DNA from 4 places in the Oryzibacillus soli genome. Region 3 is predicted to be linked to each of the others. Evidence: riboswitches for the same ligand, from Rfam matches in the RefSeq annotation. Region 3 holds a riboswitch; each other region holds the start of a gene.
The links. A riboswitch is a leader RNA that binds a small molecule or an ion and turns the genes downstream of it on or off. The one in region 3 is predicted to bind cyclic di-GMP.
Positions count from the first base shown of each region.

Region 1: another riboswitch for cyclic di-GMP. It lies ahead of ACSEXW_RS16660 (hypothetical protein); the one in region 3 lies ahead of ACSEXW_RS03915 (glycosyltransferase).
Region 2: another riboswitch for cyclic di-GMP. It lies ahead of ACSEXW_RS06655 (pyridoxal phosphate-dependent decarboxylase family protein); the one in region 3 lies ahead of ACSEXW_RS03915 (glycosyltransferase).
Region 4: another riboswitch for cyclic di-GMP. It lies ahead of ACSEXW_RS18970 (DUF192 domain-containing protein); the one in region 3 lies ahead of ACSEXW_RS03915 (glycosyltransferase).

Region 1 is NZ_JBPPGJ010000011.1:178,924-182,097, reverse strand. It holds gene ACSEXW_RS16670 (SRPBCC family protein) at 1-134, shown strand, start outside; gene ACSEXW_RS16665 (hypothetical protein) at 764-1,441, opposite strand; cyclic di-GMP riboswitch class II at 1,742-1,825, shown strand; gene ACSEXW_RS16660 (hypothetical protein) at 1,850-3,174, shown strand, end outside.
Region 2 is NZ_JBPPGJ010000004.1:137,721-140,894, forward strand. It holds gene ACSEXW_RS06655 (pyridoxal phosphate-dependent decarboxylase family protein) at 1-1,346, opposite strand, end outside; cyclic di-GMP riboswitch class I at 1,429-1,516, opposite strand; gene ACSEXW_RS06660 (SLOG family protein) at 1,746-2,303, opposite strand; gene ACSEXW_RS06665 (hypothetical protein) at 2,382-2,597, shown strand; gene ACSEXW_RS06670 (GTP-binding protein) at 2,638-3,174, opposite strand, start outside.
Region 3 is NZ_JBPPGJ010000002.1:434,554-437,727, reverse strand. It holds gene ACSEXW_RS03925 (FAD-dependent oxidoreductase) at 1-764, shown strand, start outside; gene ACSEXW_RS03920 (ferredoxin family protein) at 761-1,048, shown strand; cyclic di-GMP riboswitch class II at 1,182-1,265, shown strand; gene ACSEXW_RS03915 (glycosyltransferase) at 1,386-2,159, shown strand; gene ACSEXW_RS03910 (GGDEF domain-containing protein) at 2,159-2,662, shown strand; gene ACSEXW_RS03905 (hypothetical protein) at 2,716-3,174, opposite strand, start outside.
Region 4 is NZ_JBPPGJ010000014.1:56,352-59,525, reverse strand. It holds gene ACSEXW_RS18985 (transglutaminase family protein) at 1-651, shown strand, start outside; gene ACSEXW_RS18980 (hypothetical protein) at 673-798, shown strand; gene ACSEXW_RS18975 (hypothetical protein) at 1,069-1,248, opposite strand; cyclic di-GMP riboswitch class I at 1,618-1,711, shown strand; gene ACSEXW_RS18970 (DUF192 domain-containing protein) at 1,806-2,168, shown strand; gene ACSEXW_RS18965 (Flp family type IVb pilin) at 2,212-2,406, shown strand; gene ACSEXW_RS18960 (A24 family peptidase) at 2,500-3,108, shown strand; gene ACSEXW_RS18955 (TadE/TadG family type IV pilus assembly protein) at 3,108-3,174, shown strand, end outside.

The DNA.
Region 1 (3,174 bases), on a different contig from region 3:
AGCTGGTCCTGGTGAACGACAAGTGGGCAGAGGGGCATCCGTCCTACGCCAACACGCAAGAGCATTGGCCGATGATCCTGAGCAACATCAAGACCTACGCCGAGACGGGCAAGACCCTCGATTTCGGCTGGTGAAAAAAACGAGAGCGCAGTTGCGGAAGGTTGCTTCCGCGCTGCGCTTTTTGCGCTGGCCTCCGCCGGAAGGGGGGCGGCCGGATGGCGGAACGACGGCGAAAAGTGGAACGGTGGCCGGAAGGCGGAACGACGGCTGGAAGTGGAACGGTGGCCGGAAGGCCGAGTGTCTGCTGAAGGGCGAGTACCCGCTGAAGTCCCCCGAAAAGGTGAGAGCTCCCCATTGGCCGACGTCTCACGTGGCAGGTAATTCGACTAAGTGCATTTATAGTAGTTAGTTTGGGCGATTTGCCCAATATCGCATGAACTAAGTACAAAAACTGCATCTAGTTAGGGTAAATCCAGTCGATACCGCCCATTTAGAGTGAACTAAATACATAAAATCCACTTCGTTCATGCGAGCTGCTCAGCGTTGGTGATCTAAGTACAAGAAATCCATTTAGTTGTAAATGACGTAGCGCCTCCCCCAGCAACCAACCAAGTACCCGACGTATCGCCCCATCCAGCACCGTCCAGCAACTAACCAATCGAGTACCCGACGTGACGACTCCCCGGCAACCAACTGACTAGCCCCCCGACGTAACGATTTCCCACAGCTGCCAACCCGCCTCTCCTGCCGACCGTCGTCTGCATCACCAGAGCCCGCTGTCCAGCCCCTGCTTGGTAATTTCGTAGTAGAGGGTCCGCTGTCCCGTGCCGCGATGAACCGGCTGCAGCCATCCTTTGGCGCAAAGTCTTCGCAGGTGAGCGACGGCCGTCCGAGGGTCGATGGAGAAGCGGGCGGATACGTCCACCGGACGGATGGGCCGGGCCAGGAAGACGGCGTAGCGGAAGATCTCCTGATCGGCGAAAAAGACCCGTTCCACCCTGGAGCCGGTGGACTCGTAGCGGTTCAAGATGACGCGAAGCAAGTACAACACCACTTCCGGCCGGTGGGCTACGTCATCGTAGGCGAACGAGACTACATGAAAGCCTGCACCCTGCAGGAAGCACTCCCGGTTCAACTCGTTGGAGTATTTGGTCCGGTCCATGTGGGTGACGTGTTCCGCGTAGCCCTTGATCTCAATGAGCAGGCTCCATTGCCCCGGAGAATATACATAATCCGCATAATAGGGCCGCCCGCGCCAATCCAGCACCTCATACTCGGGATGCAGACCATCAAAGTGGCCCTTCAGCGGCCACCAGACCTTCTGCGCGAACAGCTTCTCCGCATGGCTGTGCCCTCGTTCCAGCCGATCCCGCCGTTCTCCCGATCGCCGCTCCAGATGATGCTGCACGAACGCCGCATGCGCTTCTTCAAAAGCCTTCATCTTCTCGCCTCCCTTTTAAGAGCAAATAAAAACGCCCTTATTCACCGGTGGATGAATAAGGGCGTCCTTCGCCGCATGGATCCATTATATTACGGTTTCCCGGAGGGGAAAAGGGTTGGCTACTGCCCGGTTGTGCCGATTCCGGAGTTGAGTCCGCCGGAGAATCCATAGTCATATGGACGCCACGGACCATTCCGTCACGATATATAAGTTTAAAGTCCTAAACTTCTATTAAATTCGACATCAAATCGGTCTAAAGCACTATTCAGATCGACCTATCTGAATTATAATCATTATAACGAACATAAGGGATGCGATGAAGTATAACCTCTAACTGGACACTTGGGTTATATGGAGCCACTAGTGTAACCGGCCCTCTTAGGCACCATAACTAGGAGGAATAGCAGCATGAAGAAGAGTGTCAAATGGGTCAGCGCAAGTGTATTGTCCGCCGTATTGTTGGCAGGATCGGCAACCTCTGCCTTGGCGGCTGGAGCGGTTGTCAGTGCAACGGCCGTGGAACCGGCCCGTACCGTGAAGCAGACGGGCTACGGCACAGGGGTGTTAACGTCCGAGACCCGGGCTGAGCTGACCTACAACAAGGAGAGCTCCGTCAGCCTGTCCGGCACTGTTGTCATTGACGGTCCGGTCCTGGTGATGAAGCTGGTGAACTACCCGCAGGTCGCCTTCACGATCAAAAAGGTGGCGGACAAGCTGTTCACCTACTCGGCCGTCCTGCCGCTTGGTTCCGGAGACAAGGGGAACCTGGACCTGTCCGTGGAAGCCTACACCGTCTACCAGAACGGCAAGACCGCTGGACAGATCCATAGCACGGTAGCCGGTCCGGTATCCGCAGGCAAGGTGCATGTCGCTTACATCGACCGATACCATGTGACGGACACATCCTTCGGGACTTATAACCGCGCGGCGAACACCTTCCCGTATTCCTACACCTTGAACAAGGTTTGGGACGACGGCAAGGTCACTTCGTCCGCCATCACGGTACATGTCGAAGGCACGAAGGACGTCTATGCCGTTCAAGCCAGCGACCCGGCCTACAAGGACGGTGCGGCAGCGGTAACCGTGAGCACGGCGCCGGTGCCGGTTGTCTTGAAGGAGACGGTCATCTCCGGTGTGCAAGAGCCGGGCTATGATCCTGCCAGCAACCTGTTCACCTATGCCTATACCCGGACGGACATCAACAGCAGGCTGAAGGCGACCGTTACCGCGCAGACCGCCCAGGTGCTGGGCACCGAGACCCAGGCACTGAACGCAACCTATGGTGATAACAGCGTCCACACCGTCTATACCTTCGTCCCCCCGGTGAAGCCCCGCTTCCTGAGAGTGGATGCGGCTTCGGCCTCCTACACCTTCGATTGGGCATCCGGCACGTATACCGTAACCTACCAGGTGGAGGAAGAGTACAGCAACGGGAAGACAGCGACCAGCGTCCGCACCCTCACCGGCTTGACTCCGGGCCAATCGGCTTCCTTCACCATTGGGCAGGATGGTCTGACGGCACAAGGTGCCTTCAACGTGCCGGCCGCACCGAAGGCAGTTGTCAGTGACGTGGAGGTTCGAGACGTGACCGGCTTGTGGGCGGGCAACCATGACGTGAGCGGCGTCATCAAGGTAGACTTCGTCCTGACCTTCAAGGTGAACGGCGAGCTGCAGACCCAGGCGGTGTCCACGAACATCAACACCAAGACCGATGGCTATACGGCTTCCGGCAC
Region 2 (3,174 bases), on a different contig from region 3:
TACAGCCGGAACAAGGAGACGATGCCCGGATTATCGGCATTCACGAGAGTCAGCTCGGGAATCTCCCGGGCCACCTCTTCACGGATACGGTGGCTCACCTCGATGAACTGCGCCAGCAGTCTTTGGTAGCCCTCGATTCCGAATGCGGTCAAGGCGCTGTAAATGCTGACGGCGCTGGCCATCCTGGAGCATTCGAGCGTGTAACCCGTATGGTATTGGCCGTACCCCCGGTGTCCCACATAAGGCGTCTCCTCGGGCTCCAGATCCAAGAGCTTCAGATCCGATGCGTTGCGGACCATGAACAGGCTCGTCACGTACGGCGTCTGGCCCAGCTTCTGGAAGTCGAAACAGAGTGAATCAGCCAGGTTCAGGTGCCGGAGCCTGCGGTGAATGGCGTGCAGAGGCTTCAGCGCCGTAATAGGCAGCCCAAGCGGGTTACGGTCGAAGTCATACCCGTTGAAGAACGCGAAAAATCCGCCCAGCGCCGAATCGGCATGGATATGGGGATCAGGCAAGCCGTGGGCTTGTGCGATCTCACGGGAGACGGCGCTGACGCCCTGCACATCGTCGATGCCCAAGGCATCCGTCGTCCCCGTCGTGGCGACGATATAAGCGGGAATTCCGCCTTGGCGGATTACCTGCAGCAGCTTGTCCCGCAGATCATCCAGGTCCATGCTGCTGTCGCGGCGGGTGCGCACCCGGATCAGCCGATCCGTGCCGAGACCGGTGGCCTGGACCGATTTATAGAGGCTGTAGTGGGCCGCTTCCGAGCAGAAGGCGTACAGGTTCCGCGGCACTCCGGTCTGTTGAGCGTCCGGCGCAAGCTTGGCAATGGCCAGACGGAGACCTGTAAAGACCGCCCCTTGACCGCCCCAGGTCGTATAGCCGCCGCTTAGCATGGGGTCGTATCCGACCAGCTTGGACATCATGCCGATGACGCGCACCTCCGCCTCGGCTCCAGCGGGCCCGTAGACATCCCACAGGTTGTTCCCGTTCACCAGGAAAGCGGCCAGCATGCCGACGATCCCGGGAATGCTCGCCATGGGCAAAATGTTCGTCAAAAAATACTTCGTGTGGTATGGATGGTCATGAAGCAGCTCCAAGAGCTTCGGAACCACATCCTTCATAGGAGCGCCCGATTGGGGTATCGCGCTCTCCTGCAGCAGCTCCCGGTAAAAATGCTCCGAACGCCGCTTCGTTCCGGCCAGATTGACCCGATCCGGATTTTTCAACCGGTCGGCTCCTGCCAGGAGCTCCTCTAAGAGCTCCTGGAGCTGCTGGCGCCGGGAGGGGTCGCCGTCCGCACTGGGAAACCATTCTTGAACCCGATTCAAAGCATGGTTCACGTACATCTCTCCTCTTCTGTCTTTGTAGTGGGCTTGTAAGGGAAAGAAAAAAAACTGGAGCCGGATATGCCACAGTTCAGGAATGGGCAACTGGCTGACTTTCCCGACCTGCGGGAGTAGTCCCTATAGCTTTGCGTCCCTGCCTTTCGGCAGGTTTGCCGGTCACTATTCGATTCAGGTCCAACTTCATCCCCCAATAGGTAGGATAAAGGATGAACGATCTTTGTCACGCAAAAAATGTGTCTAAATTGGAAACTTTTCTGTAATTTGTCGTTTTTAACTCCCGTTTCCATGGGTAAGATTGGCTAATTCCCTGCAATCAGGCGATCTTGGGGTGCGACAAAGAGGACCGGACGCCTCCCTTCGGATGCATCCGGCCCCTGCCGGTCCCTTGTCCCTTTAATCCCAAGCCGGACGTTCCTCGTCCGCCGTATCCTGAAGGTCCTGCGCCGTAATCGTGATGATTCGGTAAGGCTCAATAGCTGCGTAACGCTGAGCCTCCGCACGGAGGTACCGGGGCGAGCCCTCCTTCTCCTCATCATACAGAAGCAAGAGGCCGTCCGTGTTGCGGAGCAAAAACCGGTCTTTGGCCTTGAACTGCCAAGGCCCCTCATACCCGCGCTTGGAGACGCAGGCCTTGTAGTCCGCCCGCGCGAGGAGGCTGCGGTACCATTCCTGCTTCTCCTCGCCCCAGTGCTCCTCCTGGTTCTCGTAAGGGGTGATCACCGCCAGCCGGAGCGCAGGATACTCCTCCCGAAGCTCCAGAGCGGCTTCGGCGGCCCACAGCTCCACCCCCCACTGGCCGCTGACCACCACCCATTCCAGGCCATCCTCCAGCAGGCCCCGGAGCACCTTGGCCACCGCCTTCTTAATAATCGGAATCCCTGGATGCTTCATGGAGTGGATCCCCAGCTCCGATGCCTTGTAGCCTGTGATCAAAATCCGTTCCAGCGACAATCCCCCCTTGTATTCGACACGGATACAGGTTAGCATAAGATGGTAAGTCTAGGAAACTTTGAAAAGGAGAATGCAACCATGGCACGCAACCGCAAGCTGATGACCGACGCCGATTTCCAGGAGGCTATGACCAAGCGGATCCCGATCCGGGTGTTCGAGGACGATATGATCGTGGATCCCAAAGGGCTGATCATCCGGTTCGACGATTCCGTCATCGTCGTACAATCAAGCGTAAGCGAAATTACCTACCATCAACGGAAAAAGTGCGAGTTCTTCGAAAACGAGAGGGACTAGCCCCGCGATTGCCCAGGGGCTCCTTCCGTCGCATGGCACGCTACAGAGCCCGTCGAACCGCCAATATATATTTGGACTGGTCGAGCGGATTCACTCCCCTCCGGGGCCGCTCCACATGAACCTCCGGCGGGCATTCCCGGTATCCACCGAACGATACGGACAGATGGCCCCTTCCCTTGGTCATGGAGCTTAGCCGCGCCGGAAAATCAAGGGAGGTTGCCACCGGGAGCATCCCGGTCAGCTCCAGCCGCTCCCCGCTCAAGACGGGGTTGTCGAATTCCCCCCTCATCAGCACCAGCTCATTCATCACCTTGCCTCCGGCCTCCTCCGGCACGGACAGGCGGAACCGGAGCATCGGCTCCAGCAGCTTGGTTCCCGTGCGCGCCAGCCCGTCCATGATGCCCATCGGCGTCGCCACGACGAAATCCAGCGGATGGGTATGCCACACGTGATGCTCCCCCTCCACCAGCGTCACCTTCAGATCCGTTACCTCCCAGCCGCGCAAGCCCTGCTCCAGCGCCTCCGGGACCCTGCGAGCTACCTCGTTCTGATAGCTCTCCAGAAGGTCTTCTTTCCG
Region 3 (3,174 bases):
TATCTCTGGCCGTGAAGGAGATCATCATGCTCCCGAAGGAGAAGATCGAGGACCGCTTCGGGGTGGAGGGGGACGAAGGCGTCACCGTGGAGTTTATGGGCGAGACCTCCAAGGGGATGGCTGGCATGGGCTTCATGTACACGAATAAGGAATCGATCTCGCTCGGCATCGGCGTCATGGTCGGCCACCTGCGGGAGAAGAAGGTGAAGCCTCACGAGCTTCTGGACGAGGTGAAGAAGCATCCGTCCATCCGCAAGCTGATCCAGGGCGGCGAAGTGAAGGAGTATGCGGCGCATCTCATTCCGGAGGGCGGCTTCCACTCTATCCCGCCAATGTCGGGCAGCGGCTGGTGCATTACCGGCGACGCCGCCCAGCTGGTCAACTTCGTGCACCGGGAGGGCACGAACCTGGCCATGGTATCCGGCCGTCTGGCCGCTGAAGCCGTCATCGCCTGCAAGGCGAAGGGGGATTTCAGCGCCGCCGCCATGAAGCAGTACGATCAGGCGATCCGCGCTTCCTTCGTCATGGCGGACCTGAAGAAGTACAAGGGCATGCATAAGCTCCTGAAGGAGCAGGATCCGGAGCTGCTGTTCGAGAGGCTGCCCCGGGCAGTCAACCAGGCGGCGTATGAGATGTTCCTCGTGGACGGCGCCACCAAGGCCGAGAAGCAGAAGAAGGCTATGCAGCTGATCAAGCAAGCCGCCGGCGGCACCATGAACCTGGTGAAGCTGGGCGTCAAAGGATGGAGGTCGATCAACGGATGAGCCAAGCTGCCATTACGGATAAGCTGTTTTCAATCCGGTACAAGTGCGACGATGCGTCCCACCTGGCCGTGAAGAGCGCGGAAGTCTGCGTCCGCTGCACCGGCAAAACCTGCACCACCGTCTGTCCCGCCGAGGTGTACGAGTGGGATGCGGCGGCCAAGGTGAACCGGGTCGCTTACGAGAACTGCGTCGAGTGCGGCACGTGCCGCATCGCCTGCTCCTCGGACAACATCGAATGGCGTTACCCGAAGGGCGGGTACGGGATCACGTATCGATTCGGATGAGTCGATAGTCACGTAAATTATGGCCCCACTGTGAAAACAGTGGGGCTTTTTGTCCAAATATTCGGACATATAGTAGAAAAGGTCTATTGAGAACCGGGAAAATCATGAAATATAATGTAAATAAATGTAGATTACTGTAGATGGATGCGATGAGATTGAAGCCTTATCTGGGCACTTGGCTTCAATGGAGCAACTAGTGCAACCGGCCATTTCCTTATTTGGAATGGCCTTTTGCTGCGTTTTAACCAAATAATGGGATGACCCGGCTTTACCAGCTGATTGAACCGAACCGTTGTACGGATGGGCACCAGACAACTTAACCAAAGGGTGTGTGTACATGGATCTCAGCATTGTTATCCCCTGCTACAAGGAAGGCCGGGTATTGTCGGAAACGGTACGGTATATCAAGACGCTGGCGGAGCATACGCCGGAGATTGGAACCTTTGAGATCATTCTGGTCGTGGAAAAATCCGAGTCCGACACCCTGGCGGTCGCCCGGGAGCTTGCGGCTTCGAATCCTTGCGTCACCGTACTGGACAATGACCGGTGCTACGGCAAAGGCTATTCCGTTCGCCGTGGCGTACTGGCCAGCAGCGGCAAGATGATTCTCGTGAACGATGCCGACCTGCCTGTCCCCCTGGAGAAATATTTGGGGATCATGCTTTGGTTAAGCAAGAGCGAGAAGGTAGGGGCGGTCTATGTAACCGCATTTGGAGATAAGGTATGTTCGAGAACCAGGGGCTTCGGTCGATCTGCGATGACGCTGGGATTATTCGTTCTGCGCAAGCTGGTCTTGGGTCACCGGATATCGGATACCCAATTCGGCTGTAAATTGTATCATGGGGACCTGGCACGCCGTCTCTTTCTCAGACTAACGGAGACGGGATTTCTCTATGAGCTGGAAATGACCGATCTCATTGAGATGTCCGGCTACTTGATCGAAGAATGCTCCGTCCGGCTCACACATCTATCGGAGGAAAGCAGCGTCAATCTGCGGGCGGTATGGTCGTCCTTGATTGGCTTTGCGGATTATGCTCTTGTGAAGAGAAGAGCCATCAACAAGAGCCTGCGGTCCCCCACTACCGCTCTGCCGGTTGCGGAGCATAAGTAATGCGGCGGATATGGAGCAAGCTGTTCGGACTGCGGCCGGCAACCGCCATCTTCGACAGAGCGACCGGAACCTATAATCGGCACTATGCCGAGAAGATCTTCCCGGAACTGGCTGATGAGGCACGCAGAAGCGGGAAGCAGCTAACGATCCTCTTAATTGACTTCCGGGGGTTCCACCGGTGGAAGGAGAGATTCGGCAGAGCGAAGGGCAATATGATTCTCTCCAGGTTCGTCAAGGAGCTTCAATGGGGGCTTCAGCAGGAGGATCGGGTCTGCCGGCTGTCCGGGTACGACTTCATCCTGCTCCTACCGGATGTGGGTGCGGACCGTGTGCCGGAATATTGCCACCACATCTTCCAAGCGATCAAGCGGCTTCCTGTGGACATCGAATGGTCCTGTGCTGCCATTCACTGCCCGCCCGACAGCCGGAGCTTGCCTGAATTGCTGGAGGAGGCCTACGGAAGGCTTGCTCTACCTCCGCTGCACCGCGATGATCCCCGTTAAGAGATTCTGCGCCAGAAAAACGACAAAGCCCCTGCCAATGGCAGAGGGCTTTGTTATTTTCCTGGGGTTGACGGTCTGATGAGACGGTGGTAAACGAGCAGTCCGGCCCCGGCAAGATGAAAGAGAACGGAGACGATGAGAAACAGAATGTAAATTCCGTTTAACACGGGGTGAATGGAGATCCTTCCGGACGCGTCGTTAGATTCCAATTGAAAACCGTTGTGCAGCAGGTTCATGGAGAATGGCGTGGCTATACCGTCACCGTGCAGCTGCCAGATCGGATGATAGGCCTCGTTCGAAATAACATACCGGGCGTTGCGGGCACGGAAGCCATCGGCATCAACGGTTAGCTCGGGGGCAGCGGAGGGCTGCTGCACCTCGGCGGGAAGCATCGCGGTGCTCTCCAGCTTCACAAGATCATCCACGATGTAGAGTTGGGAGCTGCGCACGGTCAGCATCCCATCGAGGTCCTTGTTCCCGTTATAGAAGAAGCAGGGTTGCACCCACCCGTC
Region 4 (3,174 bases), on a different contig from region 3:
ACCCGGTCGGTGGTGTCCACGGTGGATCCCGCTTGGCATGCCACCGGCGGCGACGGGCTGACGCCGGAGGAGGAGCTGGAGCTGATGCGCTCGGACCGCTTCTTCGACAAGTACTGTGAGTTCCTGCTGCCGACGGCATACACGGCCTTCTCCCCGGAGTTGGAGCAATACTCGGCAGGGTATCCGCTGGATCCGGCGGGCGGGGGTGTGTATGCCTGGGCGCAGCGGCTGAATCTGGGCATCCACCGGGATTTGGTGTACGACCCGGCGGCTACCAGCGTGCATACCACCGTGGAGGAGACGCTGGAGCTGCGGCGGGGGGTGTGCCAGGACTACACCCACCTGATGCTGGCGGTATGCCGCTCGATGGGCGTGCCGGCACGGTACGTGAGCGGCTACCATTTCGTCGGGGACCTGAGCGGCGGCAGCGCCGACTTCGAGCAGGCCTCCCACGCCTGGGTGGAGGTGCTGGTGCCCGGCGGCGGCTGGCGGGGCTTCGACCCGACCAACCGGACGGAGACGGGCTGGCGCTACGTCAAGCTGGGCCACGGCCGCGACTACAAGGACATCGTCCCCGTCAAGGGCATCTACCGCGGCACGGGCGAACAGCGGCTCACGGTGACGGTGGACGTGCGCCGTCTGGAGCCGTAGGCGCGGGAGGAGCGGTCCGTGGTGAGCGGAGTGAGGCCCAGTCGCGGGACGTGGAGCAAGAGCCACAGCGGCTCCGACGGCGGAGCGGGGGGGATGAAGGCCAGGAGCGGCCTTCAATCCGGCAGCAGGTGCAGGCCGGAGAATTAAAGGCCACCAGTGGCCTTCGATCCGCGTCCGCAGGGCTCCGACGGCGGAGCGGGAGAATGAAGGCCAGGAGCGGCCTTCAATCCGGCAGCAGGTGCAGGCCGGAGAAATAAAGGCCACCAGTGGCCTTCGATCCGCGTCCGCATTTCCGCCCCGCCCGCACTCCCGCCCGCACTCCCCGCCCCGCCGCCCCGGAGCAAACGCACACCCCAAATACCCGGAACAGACACGCCATCGCGTGTCCGATCCGGGTATTTGGGCTGCTGCGCTGCCTTACAGGGGCTTCCCGTTCAGGGTCGGGGGCGCCTCCTGCTCCATCTCCGGCCCGAACTCGTCGTGTCGCGCCTGATAGTTGCCGTCCTGGTTCCACGAATCCAAGGTCATGAAGTGCTTGTCCCGTCCCTCGGCCGCCGGGTCCATCTGCCGTGCGATCCGCTTCAATCTTCTGGCCATCCGCCTTCCACCTCCCTCCTCTAATCGGTAATGTTCCGCGCCGCCGGAAGATTATGCTCCTTCCGGCAGGGGTGGAGGGTATAAGGGCCCTGCCGGCCATTTTTCCCTCCGGGCACGGACACATAATGGAAGCCGCTTACGAAGGGGTAGCGTTTTCGCAGGGCGCCCCTGTCTGGTGCCCTAGCCGTTTTCCCCGGCGTTCCAGATATGTCCAAAACCTCCGACTTCCTCCCTAGGCGGGAAATGTGTCGTACGACACATTTTGCACCCTTCCGAAAAGTCTGAAAATTACGAACTTCGTCCGATATTCCGTCAGCCCTGCCAGCCTTATGATGAAGTCATCATCGAATTCCGACAAACTTCGCGGAATCTCGATAAAGGCAAACCCGGCGAAAGCCGGCGGCGCAAAGCTACAGGGGCTAAGACGCGGCGACAAGCGGCGGAATGCCAGCCAGCTACCGAAAGATGACGGGAGTTTGTGGCGTATATCCTATGCCCAGAACCCCTCCTTTCGGCTAAAAGGTGGGGCCATTCTCATGAGGAAAGGAGGAGCGAGCGTGAGGCTGCTGATCGAGGAAAACGGCCGCGAGCTGGCCCGGGAGGTCAAGCCGGCGTACCGTTTTGCAAACCGATTGCGGGGGCTTATGGGAACCGCCCATCTCCCGCCGGACAGCGGCCTGCATCTGAAACCCTGCCGGTCCGTCCATACCTATTTCATGCGGTACGCCATCGATGTTCTGCATCTGGACCTGCACAATCGCATCGTAGGCTTGGAGCCGGACTTAAAGCCCGGAAGAATCGGAAGAACCTTTCAAGGAACGGCGTCCATTGTGGAGCTTGCGGCAGGCGCCCTGTACCGGGCAGCACCGGAGCTGGGACAAACCGTGAGATTCGAGGAAGAAGCAGACATCGTGCGATAACCCGTGCACCCTACACCCAAACCCAAAAAGGAGCGAATACATCATGATGAAAAAGCTGATCGGTCTCGTGAAGGAAGAAGAAGGACAGGGCATGACGGAGTACGGTCTCGTGCTGGGCTTGATCGCCGTGGCGGTAGTGGCGACGCTGGTGGCGCTGCGCCAGGAGATCACCAACATCTTCACCGATGCCCTGAACACCGTGCGGGGCCGGAACACGACGCCGACCACCACGCCGTAACGAACCATACCGTACCGCAACCGGCTCCCTCTCCGCCAATCATCGGCATCTCCCAAAAAGGGTCAAGCGCGTCTTCAGGCGCTGGCCTTTTTTTTGAACCTGCGGACGGGGGAGACCGGGGAGACCAGGGAGACCGGGAAGCAAGCGGGCATTCTGCCCGGCAGAACGCGAAAGGGCGGTGACGCCATGTGGCTGAACGGATTGCTGGCAGCGGCGCTGGCGGTCAGCGTCGTAACGGATATAAGAACGCGCAAAATCTATAACAAGCTGCTGTTTCCGGCTGCGGCTGCGGCACTGGCGCTCCACCTGGCCGAATCCGGCTGGGGCGGCCTGGTATCGGGGCTGGCCGGCTTGGCGGCGGGAATGGGCATCCTGCTCCTGCCGTATCTGGCCGGCGGCATGGGGGCGGGCGACGTGAAGCTCCTGGGGCTGGTCGGACTGTGCAAGGGGGCCGCCTTCGTATGGGTGGCCGCCCTCTACATGGCGCTGGCGGGGGGCGTGATGGCCGTCATGTTCTTGCTTTTCCGCAAGGGAGCGCTCGGCAAGCTGAAGTGGGCGGCCATTGTTGCCTACAGCCTCCGGTACGGCGTCCGGCTGCCGCTGACGGCAGGACGGAATGCCGACGCTGCAGGGCTGCCCTACGGAGTGGCGATTGCGGCCGGCGCCCTCCTGTCCGTGTGGGGAAGCGGGTGGTTGACCTAATGAGGAGCATACGCGGGGAGCAAGGCCAGTCCTTGACTGAATTCGCACTCCTGGTGCCGCTCCTGC